Regions from separate parts of the Bacillus sp. LQ16 genome, predicted to be linked through region 1. Evidence: predicted binding sites of a transcription regulator. Region 1 holds the regulator's gene; the other holds the start of a gene.

Region 1 (12,368 bases):
CCGCATACGCAATTAGAGCGTTTAATGAAACGAAATAACTTTTCAGAAGAAGAAGCAACAGCTCGTATTCAATCTCAAATGCCGTTAGAAGAAAAAGTGAAAAATGCAGATGAAGTGATAAATAATGATGGCACAATTATGGGAACGAAAACACAATTGCAGGTAATTTTAAAGAAGTGGAACATTATTGACTAAAAAATTGTGAAATTAATGAAAATGCTTAGTGACATATCTCCTTTTTGTGTTATACTATTATTGGGATTGGAGATAAATAGTATAACGCATTCAAGGGGGATAACATATTATGACTCGTGTGGCAATTAATGGATTTGGACGTATTGGGAGAATGGTATTTCGTCAAGCAATAAAAGAAAGCGCATTCGAAATTGTAGCAATCAATGCAAGCTATCCATCTGAAACGTTAGCACACTTAATTAAATATGATACAGTTCATGGCAAGTTTGACGGAACAGTAGAAGCATTTGAAGATCACTTATTAGTTGATGGAAAAATGATTCGCCTTTTAAACAACCGCGATCCAAAGGAATTGCCTTGGACAGATTTAGGTGTTGAAGTTGTAATTGAAGCAACTGGTAAATTTAATTCGAAAGAAAAAGCAATTCTTCACGTTGAAGCTGGAGCGAAAAAAGTTATTTTAACAGCGCCTGGTAAAAATGAAGATGTAACAATTGTAGTTGGTGTGAATGAAGACCAATTAGATATTACAAAACATACTGTTATTTCAAATGCATCTTGTACAACAAACTGTTTAGCGCCTGTTGTGAAGGTGTTAGATGAGCAGTTTGGAATTGAAAACGGTTTAATGACGACAGTTCACGCTTATACAAATGACCAAAAAAATATTGATAACCCACATAAAGATTTAAGAAGAGCACGTGCTTGCGGACAATCAATCATTCCGACAACGACAGGTGCTGCGAAAGCGCTAGCAAAAGTTCTTCCGCACTTAAACGGAAAACTTCATGGTATGGCACTTCGTGTACCAACACCAAACGTGTCTCTTGTTGACTTAGTAGTAGATGTAAAACGCGATGTGACAGTTGAAGCTATTAATGATGCATTCAAAACTGTTGCAAACGGTGCGTTAAAAGGTATTGTAGAATTCAGCGAAGAGCCTTTAGTATCTATCGACTTTAATACAAATACACATTCAGCTATTATCGATGGTTTATCTACAATGGTAATGGGTGATCGTAAAGTGAAAGTACTTGCTTGGTATGATAACGAGTGGGGCTACTCTCGTCGTGTTGTAGATCTTGTAACGTTAGTTGTTGAAGAGTTAGCGAAACAAGAAAATGTGCAACACATTTAAGTGAATAAGGGAGGAGAGGGCAAGGCAATATTTGCCCTCTTTTTTTATTTTTTTCTGAAAAGGAAAAAAATTATATAAGTATATTTTAAAAAGTGGACATACCACGAAACGTTGTGATTACTGCATTTGTGAATCGTTTATTTTTTTTAGGGAAAAGTAAAGAGGAAAATATGACAGAAAATCGAAAAAACTGTTGTTGCAAAATGAAAATAAACAAAGTATACTAACACTCGTAAACTTAAGAGCTGAGGTACGTAGTCACTACTTAAAGGGTTAGGACCTCTCTGGACTAACTTTCCCCCGTGGTAGTGGAGCAAGCCAAATTGCAAATTAGTTTTCAATTCGAACAGTTAGAATAAATTTACAAGGGGGAACTGTAGAATGGATACTATGGATACGATGGGTCGTCACGTGATTGCTGAACTTTGGGATTGCGATTTCGACAAGCTTAATGACATGCCGTATATTGAACAATTATTTGTGGATGCAGCACTAAGAGCTGGTGCTGAAGTGCGTGAGGTTGCTTTCCATAAATTTGCACCACAAGGTGTAAGTGGAGTAGTAATTATCTCAGAATCACATTTAACAATTCATAGCTTTCCGGAGCACGGTTACGCAAGTATTGATGTTTATACTTGTGGGGATCGTATTGATCCAAATGTTGCTGCAGAATATATTGCAGAAGGTTTAAACGCGAAAACGCGTGAGAGCATCGAGCTTCCTCGAGGCACTGGTAGCTTCGAAATTAAGCAGAGAGAAACAAAAGCTCTTTAAAAAAGAACATAATTGATTTAAAATGTAAAGAGGTGTATAATGCACCTCTTTTTTAGTTTATAAAAAAGGAAAAATATAACGTACTCGTTAGTTGAATACATTGGACTCTTGCAAATGAGGTAGTGCCTTATATACCATCTTATTTTTAAGTATGAGATGATAAAGTGATGCGCTGAAACTTAAAGTGGTAAGAGAGTTAGAATGAGTTATATAATATTGTATATATATTTTAGGTGAATTGAGTAGAGAAAAATAAAGAGTATAGTGTAAAGGAGTGAATGAATTGCGTTGTCCATCCTGTTCTCATAATGGTACAAGAGTGTTAGATTCGCGTCCGGTAGACGAGGGGCGCTCTATTCGAAGAAGAAGAGAGTGTGAAAGTTGTTTAAGTCGCTTTACGACCTTTGAAAGGGTAGAAGAGTCACCTCTTATCGTTGTTAAAAAAGAAGGCACACGAGAAGAGTTTAATAAAGAAAAGATTTTACGCGGTTTAATTAAAGCGTGTGAAAAAAGACCAGTATCTTTAAGACAATTAGAAGAAGTAACACAAAGCGTGGAACGTGAACTGCGTAATTTAGGTATATCAGAAGTGAAAAGTGATATGATTGGTGAAATTGTTATGGAAGAACTTCGCGATATTGATGATGTTGCTTATGTACGTTTTGCTTCTGTATATCGTCAATTTAAAGATTTAAATGTATTTATTGAAGAATTAAAAGATATACTGCAAAAAGAAAGAGAGTAGAAGTTGTATTTTATTCTCTTTACATACCGTAAGTAATAGGATAAGAGAGCTAGAAGCGAAAGCTAATAGCTCTTTTTCACTAAGAATTTATATAATGAAGATAGAAGGAATGAAGTAGAGGATAGATTGGATGAGAGAAAGGAAAAGCAAGAATGGAAAAACAGTCATGGATGGAGCTATTGCCGATTGATCGTTATAAAGTAAGTGCGAAAGGGCTACTGCATAATTACGACCGAAAAGTATTGACGATGTTGTATCAGCCGTTAATAGGTAGTAGAGCTTTTAGCTTATACATGACACTATGGGGGGAGCTAGAGCAAGATCGTGTATTTGGAAAAGAGAATACACATCATTCCCTTATGGTGACTATGCAAATGCAACTTCCTGAAATATATGAGGAACGAGTAAAGTTAGAGGCAATTGGGCTTTTGAAGGTATATATTAAGAAAGAAAAAGATATTCGAATGTTCATATATGAGTTGCAACCACCTTTATCTCCGAAGCAGTTTTTTGATGATATTGTTTTAAGTATCTTTTTATACAATCGATTGAGTCGGACAAAATATAATCAAGTAAAGCAATATTTCTTAGAAGAAGAATTTGATTTTGCTTCTTATGAAAATGTTACGCGCTCTTTCAATGATGTGTTTGGTTCGTTTAATCCAGGACAGCTTGAGCATGCGCAAGAAGACCTTCGTATTCCAAAAACGACAACTATGCCAAGTAACGAGAAGGGAGACGCTCCGAAAGTTTGGAATGATTTCTTTGATTTCTCTTTATTTGTAGATGGATTGTCCGCTCTTGTTCCTAAAAAGGCGATTACAGATCAAGTAAGAGACTGCGTTATAACACTTGCTTACGTGTATGGTGTAGATGTGTTATCGATGCAAAATATCGTTCTTGGTGCGGTGACAGAGATGCAAACAATTGATATGGAAAGGCTTAGAAAAGGAGCGCGCGATTGGTATCAATTTGAAAATGGTCAAGCATTACCGGTACTAAGTGAAAGAGTACAGCCTCATGCTGCACGTACGATGAAAGAGAAAGAGCCTTCATCACAAGAGGAGATGTTAATAAAGCAGCTAGAGGAAATCTCGCCAAAACAACTATTGAAAGAGATTTCTGGTGGTGCAGAGGCAACGAAAGCGGACTTGCAAATCGTTGAAGATGTCATGATTAATCAAAAATTGACACCAGGAGTTGTGAATGTACTTATTTATTACGTTATGCTACGCTCAGATATGAAACTTGCGAAAACGTATGTCGAGAAGATTGCTGGGCATTGGGCACGTAAAAAGGTCGGTACAGTAGCGGACGCGATGGCGTTAGCGAAAGAAGAGAACCGTCAATATCAAGAGTGGGCTGAGACGAAGAAAAAAGGCCGTACGGCGAAGAAAACGGTACGAAAAGAAATGGTGCCAGATTGGCTTAAGGAAGAAGAGCCGAAAGAACAAGAGAAAGAAACGGCGAAGAAAGATGTAAGTGTAGAAAAAGATGCAAGTACGCTAGAAGATGAACGAAAACGATTAGAAGAAGTGTTAAAAAAATATAAGCGTGATTAATAGAAGAGAATGAACGCTCTTTGAGGTGAGAAAATGGAGCATATTCAAAATTCATTTACAAAATTAATGGAAAATGAAAACTTTAAAAATAGATATGAAGTATTAAAGGCAGAAGTAATGGCGCATCCGCGTGTGAAAGAATTTATAGACGAACATAAAGGTGAAGTAACGACTTCTATGATTGAGCGCAGTCTTGTGAAGTTATATGAATATATTGGACAAAGTGTAGGTTGCGTAGATTGCCCGGATTTAGGTGCATGTAAAAATATGCTGCAAGGGTATGAGCCAAAGCTTGTTATTCAAGGGAAAATGATTGATATTCAATACGATCGCTGCGTTAGAAAAGTAGCATATGACGAGAGAAAGAAATATGAAAAACTCGTTCAAAGTGTATATATGCCAACGGATATTTTACAGGCAACTATGGAAAACTTAGACCCTTCTGATTTAAATGCACGTATCGATGCAATTGGCGCAGCGAATGAATTTTTAAGTACATATGAACCAGGTAAAAAAGCACAAGGTTTATATTTGTACGGTAAATTTGGTGTAGGAAAAACGTACCTTTTAGGAGCAATTGCGAACGAGCTTGCTCGAAAGAAAATAAGTTCGATGCTCGTATACTTCCCGGAATTTTTACGTGAAATTAAAAGTTCGATTCAAGATAATTCGATTGGCGAAAAGATTGATGCGGTTAAACGCGTACAAGTTTTAATGTTAGATGATATCGGGGCAGAAGCGATGTCGAGCTTTGTGCGTGACGATGTGCTTGGTGCAATCTTGCAATTCCGTATGTTAGAAAACTTACCGACGTTCTTTACGTCTAATTTTGATTTTAAACAATTGGAACATCATTTAACGTATACACAACGTGGTGAGGCTGAAGAAATGAAGGCAGCACGTATTATGGAACGAATTAAATATTTAGCCAAACCAATTCCAATTGGTGGGAAAAACCGTCGTCATAAGTAAAAGAGCAAGCTGAGAAGCTTGCTCTTTTGTATTATAGTGATATTTTCTTTTCAAATATGAGATCGAAATATTCAGGTTGTCCAGAACTGCCAATCGTAGGGGCAACAATCTGTACGAACCTCCAGTCATCTCTAGCATGTTCTTGAATAATTTCTTGGTAGTCTTCAGCTAGTTTTGAGCGAGTGAGCCCCCAATGAAATTCGACTCTTACGAATTTATATTCAAACATTCAGATACCTCCCTTTAGTAATAAGTAAAGTATACAATAAAAAAATTCATAGTAGCTTGTATCATTTTTTTCTTCCTCCCTTAATATATATAAAATTAGCAAGCCATATTGAGTGGATTTTCTAACGATAGGAAATGTAATTCTACTAAGAGTGAACTTCACGCGGGACGGACTCTTATAGGATTTGTAACGTATAGATACAGTCCTTTAGAGCAGGGATAAAAGGGGGGACAAAAGTGATTGAAATTTGCTTCGAAGAAAAAAATGATGCTATGCACGTATATAGACAATTGCTGAAAAGAGCGGAAGTATTATATAAGGAAACGAGTGTGTATTTACAGGAACAAAAAGTGGTGATTCACATACCAGTACGTGAATCAAATTATATTGAAAAGATCTTATTGCCGGTAATGGTGTATTTTATTGTGAATGTGAAACAAAATGAGTGGATTTATACGATCTTAAAAGAAAAGTTTTTTTATGAAGAACAAGAAGAGTGTCATCAAATATTGCACATGGCACATGAGATTTTAAAGGGAAGAAGAAAAGGGGTAGCTCAGGATTTAACGCGTAACGCATTTGAGTCATATATTAAGTCTTCTTTAAATAATTGGCTTTGTGATCCGCTCTCATTCTCGTTTTCATCATATATCCGTTTTCGTCTTCGTACATATAGGGAAATGGTGGCTAAACTTGCGGAAGTGGCAATTGATGAATATAAGATGGAGCAAGAATACCAAATGTTCATTGAGACGCTTCGGCAACAAGTAAGTAGCCGTAAATCACGCTTGTCCTGCGTGCATCTTATTTTTGATGAAAGCTTTATCTTTTATGATGATAAAGGAAGACGTTTAAAACAGGAGAAGTTGGTCCAATATATAGATGAGGAATTATTAAAGCAAAATGATGTATATATTGATACGAAAGTAATTGCGCCGCTTCTTTCTATTTCGCCCAAAAAGATTTATTTATATACGAAAGAACAAGACCATAATATGATTATTACTTTGCGAAATGTGTTTCAAGAACGGGTCCAATTACATGGATTACATGATTTTGAGCGCAATGTGAAAAATTTAAAAAATAAAGGTAACGCCCTTGATTTTCTAAGTTTTTGAGCATATAATTACCTACATAAATGAAATATATCGAAATGTCATGATGAGGACATGAGTAGTTTTCTACGATTTTCAGAGAGGGAAGCCTTAGGGTGTGAGCTTCCTAGTACGGGATTATTACTTACCACCTCTAAACTTTAGCAGTGAACGGTTTTTCTAGTAATTGCTAACGGACAACACCGTTATGTTGAACTTGAGCAATTAACAATTATGTTAATTGGAACAAGGGTGGAACCACGAATTCAACACTCGTCCCTTTTTACGGGATGAGTGTTTTTTATTTTGAGAAAAAGAGGAGTGACCAGTGATGGCAGATGTAGTTAAAATTACTTTCCCTGATGGAGCTGTGAAGGAGTTTCCAAAAGGCGTAACAACTGAAGAAATCGCAGCTTCTATTAGCCCAGGCTTAAAGAAAAAAGCTGTAGCTGGAAAATTAAACGATGAGATGATCGATCTTGTTACACCAATCGAAGAAGATGGTGCAGTTTCTATTATTACATTAGATTCTGAAGATGGCTTATATATTTTACGCCATTCAACAGCCCACCTTTTAGCACAAGCGTTAAAACGTTTATATAAAGATGTTAAGCTTGAGCTTGGCATTGGTCCAGTAATTGAAAATGGCTTCTATTACGATATCGATATGGAAGAAGCAATTACAGTTGAAGACTTCAAGAAAATCGAAAAAGAAATGCAAAAAATCGTGAACGAAAACTTAGAAATCGTTCGTCATGAAGTACCACGTGCAGAAGCACTTCGTCGCTTTGAAGAAATTGGTGATGAGTTAAAATTAGATTTAATTAACGATCTTCCAGAGGATGCAGTTATTTCAATCTATGAGCAAGGCGAATTCTTCGACCTTTGCCGTGGTGTTCACCTTCCATCTACAGGGAAAATTAAAGTGTTTAAATTATTAAGCGTTGCAGGTGCTTACTGGCGCGGCGATAGCAATAATAAAATGTTACAACGTATTTACGGTACTGCATTCGTTAAGAAAGCAGAATTAGATGAGCACTTACGTATGCTTGAAGAAGCGAAAGAGCGCGATCACCGTAAATTAGGTAAAGAATTAAAACTATTTACTAATAGCCAAAAAGTAGGGCAAGGTTTACCACTTTGGTTACCAAAGGGTGCAACAATTCGTCGTATTATCGAGCGTTACATCGTTGATAAAGAAGCAAGCTTAGGCTATGATCACGTATACACTCCAGTATTAGGAAGTAGAGAGTTATATGAAACTTCTGGTCACTGGAATCACTACCGTGATGGCATGTTCCCATCAATGGAAATGGATAATGAAGAATTAGTTCTTCGTCCAATGAACTGTCCTCACCATATGATGGTTTATAAAAATGATATTCACAGCTACCGTGAATTACCAATCCGTATTGCGGAACTTGGAACAATGCACCGTTATGAAATGTCAGGTGCGTTATCTGGGTTACAACGTGTACGCGGAATGACTTTAAACGATGCGCACATTTTCGTTCGTCCAGATCAAATTAAAGAAGAGTTAAAACGTGTTGTAAACTTAACTCTAGAAGTGTACAAAGATTTCGGTTTAGAGAACTACTCATTCCGTCTATCTTATCGTGATCCAGCAGATACTAAAAAGTATTATGCGGATGATGAGATGTGGGAAAAAGCACAAGGTATGTTAAAAGAAGCTATGGATGAAATGGGTCTTGATTACTATGAAGCTGAAGGTGAAGCAGCATTCTACGGTCCAAAACTTGATGTTCAAGTTCGTACTGCTCTTGGAAAAGACGAAACACTTTCAACTGTACAATTAGACTTCTTACTTCCAGAACGCTTTGAATTAACTTATGTTGGCGAAGACGGTAAGCAACATCGTCCAGTTGTAATTCACCGTGGTGTCGTATCAACTATGGAACGCTTCGTAGCCTTCTTAATTGAAGAATACAAAGGTGCATTCCCAACTTGGTTAGCTCCAGTTCAAGTACAAGTAATTCCAGTTTCTCCGCAAGTACATTTAGACTATGCGAAGAAAGTACAAGACGAATTGCGTCGTGCTGGTATCCGTGTTGAATTAGACACTCGTGAAGAGAAGATCGGTTACAAAATCCGTGAAGCACAAATGCAAAAAATTCCGTACATGCTTGTAGTAGGTGATAATGAAGTAACTGAAAACGGCGTAAACGTACGTAAATATGGTGAACAAAAATCAGAAACAATCGCATTAGATGCTTTTGTTGATATGATTAAAGTAGAAGGAAAACGATAAGAAAAAGCCGCGGTATACCGCGGCTTTTCTTTGTAATATAAAAGAGAAAAACTAGAAAAAATAACCATGTAACACTTATCATAAAAAAGTATTGCAAGTATGTTAGTTGTTTGTTACAATATTTCTTGTTGTTAGTAAAACACATCGCGTCTTCTTGACAGACGTCATGTCCTATGATAAACTCATCAAGGATAATAGAATATTGTTTTGTGGAACAAGTAGAAGCACCCGCTTCTCACCTGATGGACGCATTCGCAGTTAGCAGGTAAATGTATTTCTTACTTAAGATTTTACAAGTGTGGGTGTCGTATGCCCGCACTTTTTTTGTCGGGTTCTATGACTACAAAATATGTTCTGAGAAAACCTTGGAGGTGGCTTACTATTAGCAAGGATATGATGATTAACGAGCAAATTCGTGCACGTGAAGTACGTTTAGTTGGCGCAAATGGCGATCAACTTGGAATCAAGTCTCGTAATGACGCTTTAGACTTAGCTGCAAATCTTAATCTTGATTTAGTATTAGTTGCTCCAAATGCGAAACCGCCAGTATGCCGCATTATGGACTACGGTAAATTCCGCTTTGAGCAACAGAAGAAAGAAAAAGAGCAGCGCAAAAATCAAAAAGTAATTAGCATGAAAGAAGTTCGTTTAAGTCCAACAATTGATGAACACGACTTTAACACAAAACTTCGTAATGCTATCAAGTTTTTAGAGAAAGGCGACAAGGTTAAAGCGTCAATTCGCTTTAAAGGACGTGCCATTACTCATAAAGAAATCGGTCAACGTGTTTTAGATCGCTTCTCAGAAGCTTGTGCTGAAGTTAGTACAGTTGAATCTAAGCCTAAAATGGAAGGACGCAGTATGTTCTTAGTTTTAGCACCGAAAAACGATAAGTAATAGATAGAGGAGGAAATACCTATGCCTAAACAAAAAACTCATCGCGGCGCTGCAAAGCGTTTCAAAAAGACTGGATCAGGTAAACTGAAACGTTCTCACGCTTACACAAGCCATTTATTCGCTAACAAATCTACAAAAGCTAAACGTAAACTACGTAAAGCTGGTGTAGTAAGCGCTGGTGACTTCAAACGCATTCGTCAAATGCTTGACAACTTAAAATAAGTTCGGCTGATATATAGAACAATTAGGAGGTAATATTATGCCAAGAGTAAAAGGTGGTACAGTTACTCGTCAACGTCGTAAAAAAGTAATTAAATTAGCAAAAGGTTACTACGGTTCAAAAAATACATTATTCAAGGTTGCTAACCAACAGGTTATGAAATCTCTAATGTATGCATTCCGTGACCGCCGTCAAAAGAAACGTGACTTCCGTAAATTATGGATTACACGTATCAACGCAGCAGCTCGTATGAATGGTCTTTCTTACAGCCGCTTAATGCACGGTCTTAAAAATGCTGGCATCGAAGTTAACCGCAAGATGCTTGCTGACTTAGCTGTTCATGACGAAAAAGCTTTCGCTGAATTAGCAACAGTTGCAAAAAACAACATTAACTAATTAATTAGTTGAAACCTTAGAAGAATTTTCTTCTAAGGTTTTTTTGTTTGTGTTCAGAGAGAAGTTTGAAGTTCTAAAGATTAACGGATGTGTTGTTATCGATATGACAAAATCAACATAAAAACTATAGTGATATAGAAGAATATACATATGAAGTCAGGAGAATCCTCCTGGCTTTTTTTAATTATGCACGTTTGGAAAGAAGAGTATCTTTCCTAGCCGAAACGACACTGCTATAATGGAAAGATGATATGGAACTTTCATCAGATGAACAATTTAAGAGTGATGACTGAAACGTATTTGCAAATTAAGGACAAGCTATTTTATAAAGAGGTAGATAGCTGACTTATTCATAAGAACTGAAACATAATAATGAACTTTGAGATGAAACAACATTGTTGCGTAAAATGCGATGTTGGAGGAGGACAATAGAATGGACTTACTACAACTATTTAAATTACAAAAAGAATTAGATGACCGTATTGCAAAAGAACATGACTTACAACCGAAAAAATTGTTAAAAGAAAAAATGTTAGCTCTTCTTGTAGAAATTGGTGAACTTGCAAATGAAACACGTTGTTTTAAATATTGGAGCAACAAACCAGCTTCGGAACGTGAAGTAATATTAGAAGAATACGTAGATGGTTTGCATTTTATTTTATCAATCGGAATTGATTTAGGTATTGATAAAAACTTCTTATTCTATAAATGTGCACAAACGAATAAAACACAAGTGGAAATTTTCTTAGACACATATGCGAAAGTAATTCGTTTTACAGATCAACCATCTATTACAAACTATATTGAATTATTTACGAGCTATCTTCGACTTGGACAAGCACTTGAATTTGAGCAAGAAGAGATTGAAAAAGCATATTTAGATAAAAATGAGGTAAATCATCAGCGTCAAACACAAGGATACTAATTTAATTTTTGAATATTTAAATTTAATTATTGTATAATGAATTGACTGAAGAAAAAGGAGGGTGTTGGCAATGACAAAATTAGACGCGACATTGACAATGCTAAAAGAATTAACGGATGCACGTGGTATTGCTGGTAACGAACGTGAACCACGTGAAGTAATGAAGAAATATATCGAGCCGTTTGCGGACGAACTTTCTACTGATAATTTAGGGAGTTTAGTTGCGAAAAAAGTAGGGGAAGAAAACGGTCCGAAAATTATGGTTGCAGGTCATTTAGATGAAGTTGGATTTATGATTACACAAATCGATGACAAAGGTTTCCTTCGCTTCCAAACGGTTGGTGGCTGGTGGTCACAAGTTATGCTTGCACAGCGCGTGACGATTGTAACGCGTAAAGGAGATGTAACAGGTGTAATTGGTTCAAAACCACCGCACATTTTACCTCCAGAAGCTCGTAAAAAGCCAGTTGAAATTAAAGACATGTTCATCGATATCGGTGCTTCTAGCCAAGAAGAAGCGATGGAGTGGGGCGTACGACCAGGAGATCAAGTTGTACCGTACTTTGAATTCCAAGTGATGAAGAATGAAAAAATGTTACTTGCAAAAGCGTGGGATAACCGAATCGGTTGTGCAATTGCAATTGACGTATTAAAACAACTAAAAGATGAAAAGCATCCAAACGTTGTATACGGCGTTGGAACTGTACAAGAAGAAGTTGGTCTTCGTGGTGCAAAAACATCTGCGAATTATATTAAACCAGATATCGCGTTCGCAGTAGATGTTGGTATCGCTGGAGATACACCGGGTGTAACGTCAAAAGAAGCGCAAAGTAAAATGGGCGATGGACCACAAATCATTTTATATGATGCTTCTGTTATTGGACATACAGGTTTACGTGATTTCGTAGTTGATGTTGCTGATGAATTACAAATCCCGTATCAATATGATTCA
Region 2 (12,368 bases), 2.3 Mb from region 1:
TCTTTCTTAATTGCTCTTCTAAATTTGTCCCAATGAACGCGCTGTTAACGAATTTCTGAATAACCACTTCACCAAGTAGTGGTTGCACTTCTTCTTTAAAGTTTACCGTTTCCGCTCTCTCATAAAACATTGACTGAGCATTTTCTTTATTTACATGTTGAATATGAAAAACTGGTCGTTTCCTTTTTCTCCATTCTTCTAACAAAATTCTCATGTTTTCTTCAGCAAAAATATTATTTCTCTCACCCCAATCAGGTAATTGAAATGCCTTTTGTACATCGATTATGATAAGTGCTATTTGATTTGTCATCATTTCCCCCTTAATTTGGCTGTAATTGAAATAGAAAACCAAGTTGTTGTGACGCGGTAATAAAGCAAACATAGGCGCAAAGCTCTACAATTTCTTTTTCTGTCCAATATTGTTTTAAAGCGTGAAACATAGTATCATCTATTGCTTTTCGGTCATGAACAAATGTATGCGCAAAAGTAACGGCTACACCAATCTCCTCTGCCTTTTGCACATCATCAGGTCTTCCCTTTGCCATACAGTACGGACATTCATTCCCATACGCTAATGTTCTTCTCACTTGCTCCTTCAACTCTGCTGAAAGAGTTCCTTTATTGTACAGTGTATCTTCTAACTTACTCCACGAGTGTAATATATCCGAATTATGCCCTAATAACTTTTGAAACTTTGTATCTCCTACATTTGATAATGAAATTCTCTCCATCATTTCCCCTCCTATTTCCTTCTGTTTTATTGTAAAATAAATAACGTTCACTTTACATTTCATATGAATCTTAATTTATATTTTTCCTTTACAAAAATCATTATTTTACTGGAGGTATATTTACAAATGCAACTAGACCGTGTTGATCGAAAAATTTTAAATGAATTATATAATGATAGTCGCCTTTCTATGCGTGAATTGGCGAAACGAGTAAACTTATCTGCTCCGTCTACTGCAGAACGTGTTCGTAAACTTGAAAGTGAAGGCGTTATTCAAAAATATACAATCGATATCGACTATAAAAAAGCAGGACTAGTTTTAGATTGTATTTTAGAAATCACTTTAAAAAATGGTGATACAACACGTATGCAACAGTTTATTCAGTCTTATCCATCTGCAAGTTTTTGTTACCGAGTAACAGGAAGCTTATGCTACATTGTAAAAATTTCTGTTCCTTCACTCGTTGAACTTGAAGAATTTATCAATGATGTTTCTTCATATGCAACGACAGTTTCTCATATCGTATTATCAGAAGTATCTCTTACTCCTGATATTGAACATATCTTCCCAGAAGATTAATTTATTTTTATTCATAAATTATAAAAAAACCCCTTACAATAAGAATAAAAATAATATATTATGTATTAAAATACATAAAATTCGAGAAAGGGGCTTTACATTGAAAATCTGGTTTTATGAAAAAACGGCACAATTAGATGACTTGCTTGGTATTTGGGACAATGTTCCGACCATCCCGCGAATTGGTGAAAAAGTGGAGATTTTAAAGACAGTCCGCACTGTTACAGATATTAAATATGTCAAGAACGGTAATAATTTTCGTGTAGAAATTATTACAAATTAAAAAGTAGCTCCTAAGAGCTACTTTTTAATTATCTATTATGTGCTTTCTTTATAACGATTTTATCTTCTTCTACAGCTACTGTTACATAATCATTTTCTTCTAACCGAAGCTTATTTACAGCCTCATCTGGTAACTCTATGGCCATCAATCTATCGGTTACGATCACTTGACTATACACTTCATTTTCTTGTGATGAATTCACTACTTTTGGCTCATTTATAAAACGTACTGGTGGCACGCCAACTTCTTTTACTGTACGCCATTGTTTCCAAACATACGGAATTAACCATAGTAATCCAACAACTGTAAGACCGATACCAATCCATAAATTACTTTGCGCTTGTAATTCAGTAATTGAGATTGTACCACTTTCTTCTCCACCGAAAAATTGCATACTTGTTGCAATCAAATTATTTAGAGCGTGCACAGCTATATTCGTCCATATATTTTTTGTCTTTATGTATAAAAGACACATAACGACACCAAACATGAACGCACCAATAACATCAAAATGTCCTAGGCCAAAAATAATTGAAGATATAATTACAGCTTTTTTAATTCCCCATTTATGAGCCATTCGCTGTAAGAAAAATCCCCTAAAAATAACCTCTTCCATAATAGGTGCTAACACACATGCTGAAATGAAAGTAAATATCGTCATATATACGTTACTCGTATTAATAACATTTCCGTCTTCTAGCATAGTAACTAAGAAATTCGGTAACGTATGTGCTAATATGTAAAATTGAATCTGAGATATGCCAACTGAAAAAATCATCCCCATTATCGTTGCTAATACAATTAATCCCCAAGATAAACGTCCTGGCTTATCAAAAAAACTGTTAAATACAATATTATTTTTATTTGTTTTTACGTATAGCCAAAGTAACGGAAATACAAAAAATACAGTTATTTGTGAAATAACCTCCATCGTATTCTCAGAAACATTTGCTAGACCTAATGGTATCATTATAAGGAACACCCCTATAATCATCCATCCAAAAAAGCTACGTAGCCTTATACGTGAAAATGCATAGTGCATATAGAACACCTCCAAAGATAGTAAAAGTAAATGGTCGGATAACTACATTATAATATGAATATAGTTGAAACTCTTCCTATTTTTCTCAATTACTTTCAAACAACATAGCTCTTAAAATACCATATCGCTGTTCTTCAAGTTCAATCCAAGTGAAATTTATGTAATAAAAATCCCCGTTTTTACAAGCGGGGATTTCTTTTATTATAATACGTCACGTTTTTGGAATAATGCACTTGATGCTACAAGTAACACAACAAAGTATGCAGCTACAAGTAATAATGAAGTTGTAAACGTAAATTCTGTAAATGTTGGTTCCATTCCACCATTGATTAATTTATTACTATCGTAAGCTCTTAAATCCAAATGGTTGAATACTACAAACTTCGCTACACCTTTTGCAAACATTATTAATACCATATTAATTGCACCTTGTAAGAAGAATAGGAACATCGTAATAATTAATGGTAATACAGATTTTCTAAAGACATTTGCTAGGAAAAATGCAAGTGTTGCAAAAAAGAACGGTGAAAGTAGTTGATATACAGTGGACTTCATAACGATTCCTAATGTTAATTCTGTTTTACTACCATCCATTACAATACCGCCAATAATCATTGCAATTAGCATACCAGCTAATACGATAAATAACATTGCTAATAACACTGTAATATATTTAGAAAATAAAACTGCAAGTCTTTTTCTTGGACGGATTAACAATTGTTTAATTGTACCTTTTTGGAACTCATCAGTAAGAGTACGGGCAGCAAGTGTAATCCCAAAAATCGTTGTAAATAAAACAATTAAGCCAATCTCTGAGTTTGCATAATCTAAATATGATCCCTTAAACTCATCACCTTTTCCCCACTTCAACATTGCTAAAGTACCTAAAATTTCGAGTGCCGCAATGACACCCATTAAAATATACATACCTTTTTTCGCATGCAACTTTAAAAATTCATTTTGAATTAATTTAAACATTACGCTTTCACTCCCCCAGTAATCGCTAAGAACTCATCCTCTAACGTTTTATTTTGAACAGTAACTCCGTATACAAGCACATCAGCATGAACAAGTTTTTTTACAAGTTGCGGAATGTTGTCTTTTGTTACAGATGCTACAATTACATTCCCTTTTGCTTTACCTTTAATGATTTCATTTGCTTTCTGAACTTCATCTACTTCAAACGCTACAACGACTGCCTCATCATGTTTCACTTTTTCATGTAAGTTGTACTCTTGTACAAACTCACCTTGTTTAATAATAACGACGCGATCACACATTAATTCAATTTCACTCAATAAGTGACTTGATACGATTACAGCAATATTCTCTTCTTTCGCTAAACGTTGTAAATAATCACGAATTTGGCGAATACCAGCTGGATCTAATCCATTTGTCGGTTCATCTAAAATTAAGATTTTCGGCTGATGCAGTAATGCCTGTGCAATTCCTAAACGTTGTTTCATACCAAGTGAATATGTTTTCACCTTTTTATGAATCGCATGCTCTAACTCAACAAGCTTTACAATCTCAGCAATGCGCTCTTTACTAATTGGTGTAATGGCCATGTTCGCAAAATGCTTTAAGTTTTGCATTCCTGTCATATAATCATATAGTTCAGGATTTTCTACAATCGCTCCAATTTGCTCTAGTGCCTTTTCACGCTCCGAGCGAATACTATGTCCACAAATTATAATATCGCCCTCTGTCATTGAAATAAGACCTGTCATCATACGGATTGTCGTCGTCTTACCGCTACCGTTCGGTCCAAGGAATCCGTATACTTCTCCTTCACGAACCTCAAATGATAAACCACGAATAATTTCCGTTCCACCAATCTTTTTTCGAACATTCTCTAACTTTACTACTACGTTTCCCAATGCTGATTCCTCCTTTAGACTTCTAGTTTTTTATCGATAATATAAGCAATTACATATATTATTAGAGCACTAACCATTACCATGAAACTTATATTAAAAATGTTAAATCCATTTTCTTGAAACATATTAATAAACAGACTCTTGCTTTCACCATGATATTCTACTCTTCGCAATACTTGGAAAGCTGGAGCTAATTTTCCTAGCAAGGTTGTCGCTAAAGTAATCGCTATATTTATTACTAGGAAAATAATAACGATTAGTATATTTTGCGCCTTTTTCTTTTTCGTAAGTAACTTTACTAGAGTAATTACTAATATGATTTGTAAAACACTAAACAAAAACTCAAATAAATCGCTTATCGTATATATTAAATTATTAATTATGCCTACTTGCATAATCTCTTTTGCTTCTACATATACAGAAGTCGTAGGAAAAGCTAATACATAACTTACATAGAAAAGAATTCCACATATCCCATACCATATAGCCATTGCGATAAATGAGAAAATAAGCATAGAAATTACATATTGTTTCCCAGATATTGCTGTAAGTCGTAACATTGGATTAGTTAGTAAGCGTGAATATGATTTCATTGTTTGTATAAACATATAAACAATATAAAAGAAAAATATAATCATAATGATTCCAAATATACCCTCTTGTCTACTGATAGCCGCATCACTTTTTCTTACAATCATTTGTGAAAATAACACAGCTTCAATTAGTACAAAGAATAAAAAAGTAACAATATATCTTTTCTTATTTACATTCCATAAATAGGAAAGTACTGAATTCACTTACTAAACACCTCCTTAAACAATTCATGAACTGCTTTTCCTCTCTGAAAACGAATTTCTTCTACATTTTCATATAGAACCATTTCTCCATCTTTTAAAAAGATCACTTCATCAAAAATATTTTCAATTTCATTTATTAAGTGAGTGGAAATTAATATCGTACAATCTTCCCTATAGAACTGTAGAATTAAATCCAATACATGTTCTCTAGAAAGAGGATCAATCCCGCCCAATGGCTCATCCAGTACATATAGCTTCGCTTTTCGAGAAAACGTTAAAATAATCTGCAGCTTCTCAACCATACCTTTTGACAATGCTGTAATTTTTTCTTCTAACGGTATTTTAAATTCTGCAATCGTATCTACCGCTTTTTGAATATCGAAGTCTTTATAAAAATCTCGGTAGAAAAATAAAGCGTCTTTTACAGTCATCCAATCATCAAAGATTGGCTTATCGGACATAAATGAAACAATTTCTTTCGTCTGTAACCCTACCTTTTTACCGTCTATTGTAATACTACCTTCAGAAGGGTGTTGCAAGCCTGCAATCATTTTCAATAACGTCGTTTTCCCGCTCCCGTTATCTCCAACAAGCCCAACGATTTTCCCTTCCGTAATCTCTATGTTTAATTCACGGATCACTGCTTTTAATCCGTATCTCTTCCATAAGTTTTCTATTTTCAATAGCTCTGTCATTGGCTCTCCTCCCTCTTATCATGTAATGAAGAACGAAGAATTGTAAGAATTTCTTCTTCTGAAAAACCTAAATTGTCCATTCCATCTATAAAAGAATGAAGCAATTCTTTCGCCATCTCTTTTCGCAGCTCCATAATTTTCTCCCCTTCATTCGTTACATACCGTCCCATTCCTCTACGTGTGACAACAACTCCATCCCGTTCTAGCTCTTGAAATGTACGCTGAATCGTATTTGGATTCACTTGTAATTCACTCGCTAATTCACGGACAGAGGGAATTTTATCACCAGGTAATAAATGTCCTGTTACGATCTCTTTTTTTATGTATTCCATTACCTGAATGTAAATTGGTGTATTTGGAGAAAACTCTATTTTCATTTCTTCCCTCCTTTTGTATTAGTGTACTAGTTAAATAATACACCGATACAAAAAGTTTGTAAATACCCATTTAATTACAAAAAAGTTCTATCCGTTAAACGAATAGAACTTCCCAAATATAAATCGCTATACAAAAATAATAGTGTTATGTAAACAAAATTATAAAGAAAAACTGTCTTATCAATGAATAAGACAGTTTTTCTTTATAATCCTATATTAAAAGTTAAACACGAAGTCATCGTCAGCTAACTTTTCAACGTTCGTTGCTTTTACGTAACCATTTCCTTTTACAGAGAAGAAATCATGGTTTTTCGTATCTGTACGTAAACCATTTAAAACGATTGGGTTAATTTCTTCTTCTTCAAACTTCGGCTCAAGTCCTAAGTTCATAAGCCCTTTATTCGCATTGTAACGAACGAAACGATTTACATCTTCTACAAGACCGATAGAAGTGTAAATTTCTTCTGTATAGGCCATTTCAATTTCATATAGTTCCATTAATAACTCTTGTGTTTCTTTTTGCACTTCTTGTTGCTCTTCTGCAGAAAGTTCTGCGAAGATTTGTTGTGCTAAAATACCGACGAATACGCCGTGTATTGACTCATCACGAATTATCAAGTTGATAATCTCACCACTTGCTGTTAGTTTTCCTTGACCAGCTAAGTAAAGTGGATAGAAGAATCCGCTATAGAATAAGTAACTTTCTAAGAACACACTTGCTACCATTGCCATGTATAACTCTTTTTTTGTTACTTCAGGCTTTAATAAACGACGATAGTAACTAGTAATAATACCAGCTTTTTTCTCAAGTAACGGATGATTGTCTACCCAGTCAAAAATATCATCAATCTCTTCTTCTGTAGCTAATGTTGTGAAAATGTGACTATAACTTTTCGCATGTACTTCTTCCATAGCTCCCATGAAAGCTAATACACTTTTCGCTTGTAAATTTTCAAGATGAACCAGTACAAGTGGCATTCCTTCGCCACCTTGTTTCGTATCTAAAAGTGTTAAACCACCTAATACACGCTTATAAGCAATTTGCTCTTCTTTCGATAATTGCACCCAAGTATTTTTGTCAGACGAAACCGCAATTTCTTCTTCTGTCCAAAACTGAGCGATGTTTTGCTTCCAAAACATTAAACTAAAATCATCTTCTTTTTTGTTCCAGTTTACCGCACGCATTAAATCGCCCCTTCTCTAAATATGATAACTAAGCATGAGCAGGGTTCAGAAAACCCTGCTCATCATGTCTCACTTTTTATATTAAACGGTACAAGCCACACACTCTTCCACGCTTAATTTACGTGTTCTCGTATAATACAGACTCTTTAAGCCTTTTTTATGTGCATAGATGTAGTAACGTGCTAATTCACGTGTTGAAATATCACTATTAACGTAAAGAATTGTACTAATTCCTTGGTCAATATGTTCTTGAATTTCTGCGATTAAATCAATTAATTTAAACTGATTCATATCGTAAGAAGATTTATAGTACCAGAACGTATCTTTTGATAAATACGGCATTGGATAATATGTTGTCGCATTCGCATATGTTCTTGATTCGATTTGACTTACGATCGGCATTACGCTTGAAGTTGCATTTTGAACGTAACTGATTGATTGTGTTGGAGCAATGGCAAGACGATATGAGTTGTATAAACCATTCTTTTGCACTTGCTCTTTTAAACTTGTCCAATCTTCTTTTGTTGGAATATGAATTCCTTCAAATAGTTGCTGAACTTTTTCAGTTACTGGGCTGTAATCTGTCGTTTCATACTTTTCGAAGTATGTGCCATTCGCATAATCAGATTTATCGAAGTCCTTAAATGTCTCGCCTTTTTCTGTAGCGATTTCCATACTTTTCTCAATAGAGTAGTAATTTAACATCATAAAGAATGTACGAGCGAATTCTTTCGCTTCTGCACTTTCATAAGCGATTTTATTTTTTGCTAAATATCCGTGTAAGTTCATTGCTCCAAGTCCAACTGAATGAAGCTCGTCATTTGCTTTTTTCACGGTTGGTGCATTCGGAATGATTGTCATATCAGAAACAGCTGTTAAAGCTTCCATTCCTGCATGAACCGCTTCACGAATTTCTTTATTTTCCATTACGTTTACGATATTTAACGATCCTAAGTTACAGTTAATATCACGACGGATAATGTCATCTGTACCGTAATCATTTATTTCTGAAGTTTCTTGAAGCTGGAAGATTTCTGTACATAAGTTCGACATCTTCACAGTTCCAATATCCTTCAATGGATGTTGATTATTTGCATTTGATTTAAACATTAAGTATGGGTAACCAGACTCAAGCTGAATCATAGCGATTTTAATAAGCATATCACGTGCACTAATATCTAGTGGCTTCTTCTTCACTTTGGGATTGCTCATTAATTCATCGTACATTTCATCAATATCAATATCATCTAAATGCTTGCCATATTCTTTATAAACCGTATAAGGTGCGAAAACATGGAAAGGTTCATTTTTCTCAGCAAGCTCAAAGAACTTACTTGGAACGATAATTCCGATTGATAGAGACTGAATACGGCTCTTCTCATCGGCATTTATTTTTTTTGTATCAAGGAATTCAATAATATCCCAATGGAAAATGTTTAAATATACTGCACCGGCACCTTTTCGTTGGCCAAGTTGATTCGCATATGAAAACGAATCTTCAAGCAATTTCATAACAGGTACTACACCACTTGCAGCGTTGTCGATACCTTTAATTTGCTCACCACGTGCGCGTAGCTTAGATAAGTTTAAAGCTACTCCCCCGCCGATTTTCGATAATTGCATCGCAGTATTAATGTTAAAGCCGATCGAATTTAAGCTATCGTCCATCTCTAACAAGAAACAAGACACCATTTCTCCTCTTCTGCTTCTTCCCGCATTTAAAAAGGTTGGTGTCGCTGGTTGGTAGTTTTGTTTTACAATCATGCTTGCGAATTGTCTTGCCTTCGAAACATCACCGCGTCCTAAGTATAATGAAACAATTGCTACACGATCTTCATAGCTTTCTAAGTATTGTTTTTGATCATTCGTTTTTAACGCATAATCTTTGTAGAACTTAGATGCTGCCATATAAGATTGGAACTCGAAGTTTTCACCATAAGCGATGCTATATACTTCCTCTACTTCCTCCAAGCTATACTCGTCCAGAACGTTGTAATAGTAATCATGTTCTTTCATATACTCCATTCGCTCTGCCACGCTATTAAAAGGAACGGTATTCTCTCTAGCTTCTTCCATAAAGACTTCTAATGCCTCTTTATCTTTATGAAGCTGATAAAAACCGTCCTGCATTTGCGTGATTTCATTATTCAGTTCAATGTGTCGCAATCTCCCGCACCCTTTCCTTAAAATATTCTACATCGTTATTTGTTCCAGATAACTCAAATTTTGATACAATAGGCACTTCATATTTAGTAGAAATCTTGTCAGCACTTGCACCGAACATGTCTCCCCAGTTACGATTGCCGCTTGCAGATACGCCTTTTAATTTTTCATTATTGCGCTCTAAAAAGTCTAAAACACGTTCTGGTACATTGCCAAAACCTGTTGTATACGTAATAAGAATAAAGTCTTCATCTATTACTAGATCTTCATCAATTTGAACGGCCGGCATATTTAATTTGTGAATGAAACGCTTCACGTTTCCTGTCATAGAATCATATGCAACTAACATTTCCGACCCTCCCTCTCAAATCTATATTCTCTATATATTGTATTACGTTTCAAAATAAGACACAAGATATATGTATAAATTCTTTCTTTTTTTAACTTTTACTTTTCGACATGATAGCCGTTTTTTTTCAATACAATGACTATGAAACAACATTCTAAAACTCATGTCAATAAAGTGCTTTTCAAAAAAGTTGTCAACGAATTTAACCTTATTTTTAAAAAAGTTAACAATATATTTTGTCATAAAACGGTAGATGCTGAAGAAATATATTTCTCCAGCATCACGCAAAAAAGAACAGATATAAAACGATAATCTGCTCTAAAAAACGATTACATTTATCAAATTTACCTTATTAAATATATTATACATATACTTTCGTCTCTCGTTACATACTAAAAGATAACTATTATAGAAAAAGATTATTATTATGGAACTTCAATTTATTTATGAAAAGTTTATTCAGAGTGCTCAATACGCAAAATATCTTTTACAAATATGTGATGTGGATTTTCATCTTTATCAAGCATTGTACATACAGGAGCCTCTTCATCAAAGTATACAATCATTCCTTCTACATACTGATATGTATGTTGAACTTGTACAGTTACTTTAATTTCTATCGCTTCTTCATATGCTCTTTTTATTTTCTGAAGCATTTTTGCTGAACATTTTCGTTTCTCTGGATACATAACCATTCCCATAAATCTATTGCCGGCTCTATCTTTCCACATATAATCCCAATGTGGTAAAATGCCTTGTTTAAAATCGCCCATAATTCCCCTCTCCTTTATCTTTTATTTATCCCGCATTAAACGTCCAGTTGGTGAAGGTTACTAATCAGTGAGGGATGCCCTGCTGATCAAAATTCCCCTTTATGAACGTGGCGTTTCTGAATATGTATAAATCACTTGCCCGCCTCGCTGTGCGTTACCAATGAAATGCTTAAAGTCTTCTCTATTTACAACAACTTCTCTGAACGTATAAAATACATCTTTCGTAACAACATACTCCGTTATTTCACCATTTTTCAGCTGATCTAAAATTGTATTTGCTAATTCTTTATCCATGTATTTCACCTCTCTGCAATATTTTATTCTATCGTATATTCTATAGGTCAACAACTGTAAAATTATCCCGCTATTTGCGGGTAGTCCGATTGGTGTTGACTACTAATCAGTCGTGGAATGAACAAAAAATCTTACTGATTAACATTTCACTTTATCTTGTTGTTATGCCATGATTTTATTTTCGTTATTTCGCAAACAATATCGTTTTACTATATGTCCACTAAATATCATATACTAACATAGCTACTTCTCTATATCAAACATTTCGGCATTCAATTATGCAAAGTTCCATACCACTATGCTACAATATACAAATAGAACTAGGAGGGATACTATGATTCGGAAAGCAAAAAAGACAGATGCAATGGCAATAGCTCCTTTATTGTATAATGCTCTGCATGAAATTGCTGAAAAAATCACAGGTAGCACAGTTGAAGCAGAAGTATTACTAGGACTTGAGACATGGTTCTCAAAAGAAAATAACCGTCTGAGCTACGAAAACTGTTTTATTTATGAACAAGACGAGAGTGCAGTTGGAATTATTGTCGCTTATCACGGTAGTGAAGCAACACAGCTTGACGCACCAATTGTACATCACTTAAGAGAATTACATAAAGATGAATCGATTACGTTAGAAAAAGAAGCTGAGCTTGATGAGTATTACATTGATACATTATCAGTTTCAAGTGCACACGGTGGAAAAGGTATTGGTTCTAAATTAATTGAAGCTGCCGAAATCTATGCAACTGAAAAAGGGCATGAAAAAATCGCTTTACTTGTTAATTTAGAAAACACACGCGCCTATTCACTATACGAAAAGTTAGGTTATAAAAAAGATGAAATTGTTATGCTAGTAGGCGAACCTTATGCTCATCTCGTAAAACCATTAAACGTCAAAATTTCTATATCTTAAAAAGAAAGCACACGATTTATATAAATCGTGTGCTTTTATGTTAAATTCGTATTTAATATATTTCCATCCATCGCCTCGTGAAACGTATATGTTGTACATCCCCATGGCTTTCTATGCAAAATAGGAGAACCAGACCATCCCATTGCCCTCAGCTCCGTTCCAATCATCGAATTAAAATAATTATGACCTACAAGAGCAATACTTCCATGTACGAGAGCATAACGATGTAACAGGTAAGCCGCTTGCCTTGCCCTCTCTCTTACTTCCTTATAAGACTCAACATCTTTATGGTAGCCAAGTATCCATA

Evidence for each region. The regulator NrdR, encoded in region 1, represses ribonucleotide reductase genes. The targets are predictions, from matches to a motif close to AACACNATATATNGTGTT.
Region 2: the regulator NrdR is predicted to act here: its motif matches at 10,108-10,125, upstream of nrdI (class Ib ribonucleoside-diphosphate reductase assembly flavoprotein NrdI).

What each region holds. Positions count from the first base shown of each region.
Region 1 is NZ_CM173491.1:4,454,732-4,467,099, reverse strand. Features, by position in the region: gene coaE (dephospho-CoA kinase) at 1-195, shown strand, start outside; gene AC3EMB_RS22550 (glyceraldehyde-3-phosphate dehydrogenase) at 305-1,333, shown strand; gene speD (adenosylmethionine decarboxylase) at 1,724-2,107, shown strand; gene nrdR (transcriptional regulator NrdR) at 2,391-2,852, shown strand; gene AC3EMB_RS22535 (replication initiation and membrane attachment family protein) at 3,005-4,414, shown strand; gene dnaI (primosomal protein DnaI) at 4,448-5,386, shown strand; gene AC3EMB_RS22525 (DUF4177 domain-containing protein) at 5,418-5,615, opposite strand; gene ytxC (putative sporulation protein YtxC) at 5,852-6,733, shown strand; T-box leader at 6,765-6,993, shown strand; gene thrS (threonine--tRNA ligase) at 7,041-8,978, shown strand; ribosomal protein L20 leader region at 9,189-9,309, shown strand; gene infC (translation initiation factor IF-3) at 9,372-9,875, shown strand; gene rpmI (50S ribosomal protein L35) at 9,897-10,097, shown strand; gene rplT (50S ribosomal protein L20) at 10,135-10,491, shown strand; gene AC3EMB_RS22495 (dUTP diphosphatase) at 10,925-11,416, shown strand; gene AC3EMB_RS22490 (M42 family metallopeptidase) at 11,487-12,368, shown strand, end outside.
Region 2 is NZ_CM173491.1:1,404,471-1,416,838, reverse strand. Features, by position in the region: gene AC3EMB_RS07170 (cysteine hydrolase family protein) at 1-310, opposite strand, end outside; gene AC3EMB_RS07165 (carboxymuconolactone decarboxylase family protein) at 321-731, opposite strand; gene AC3EMB_RS07160 (Lrp/AsnC family transcriptional regulator) at 858-1,310, shown strand; gene AC3EMB_RS07155 (DUF3913 family protein) at 1,411-1,593, shown strand; gene AC3EMB_RS07150 (CPBP family intramembrane glutamic endopeptidase) at 1,622-2,635, opposite strand; gene AC3EMB_RS07145 (ABC transporter permease) at 2,837-3,613, opposite strand; gene AC3EMB_RS07140 (ABC transporter ATP-binding protein) at 3,613-4,515, opposite strand; gene AC3EMB_RS07135 (hypothetical protein) at 4,530-5,312, opposite strand; gene AC3EMB_RS07130 (ABC transporter ATP-binding protein) at 5,309-6,007, opposite strand; gene AC3EMB_RS07125 (GntR family transcriptional regulator) at 6,004-6,384, opposite strand; gene nrdF (class 1b ribonucleoside-diphosphate reductase subunit beta) at 6,601-7,569, opposite strand; gene nrdE (class 1b ribonucleoside-diphosphate reductase subunit alpha) at 7,651-9,735, opposite strand; gene nrdI (class Ib ribonucleoside-diphosphate reductase assembly flavoprotein NrdI) at 9,722-10,081, opposite strand; gene AC3EMB_RS07105 (hypothetical protein) at 10,537-10,854, opposite strand; gene AC3EMB_RS07100 (hypothetical protein) at 10,954-11,148, opposite strand; gene AC3EMB_RS07095 (GNAT family N-acetyltransferase) at 11,483-12,061, shown strand; gene AC3EMB_RS07090 (histidine phosphatase family protein) at 12,097-12,368, opposite strand, start outside.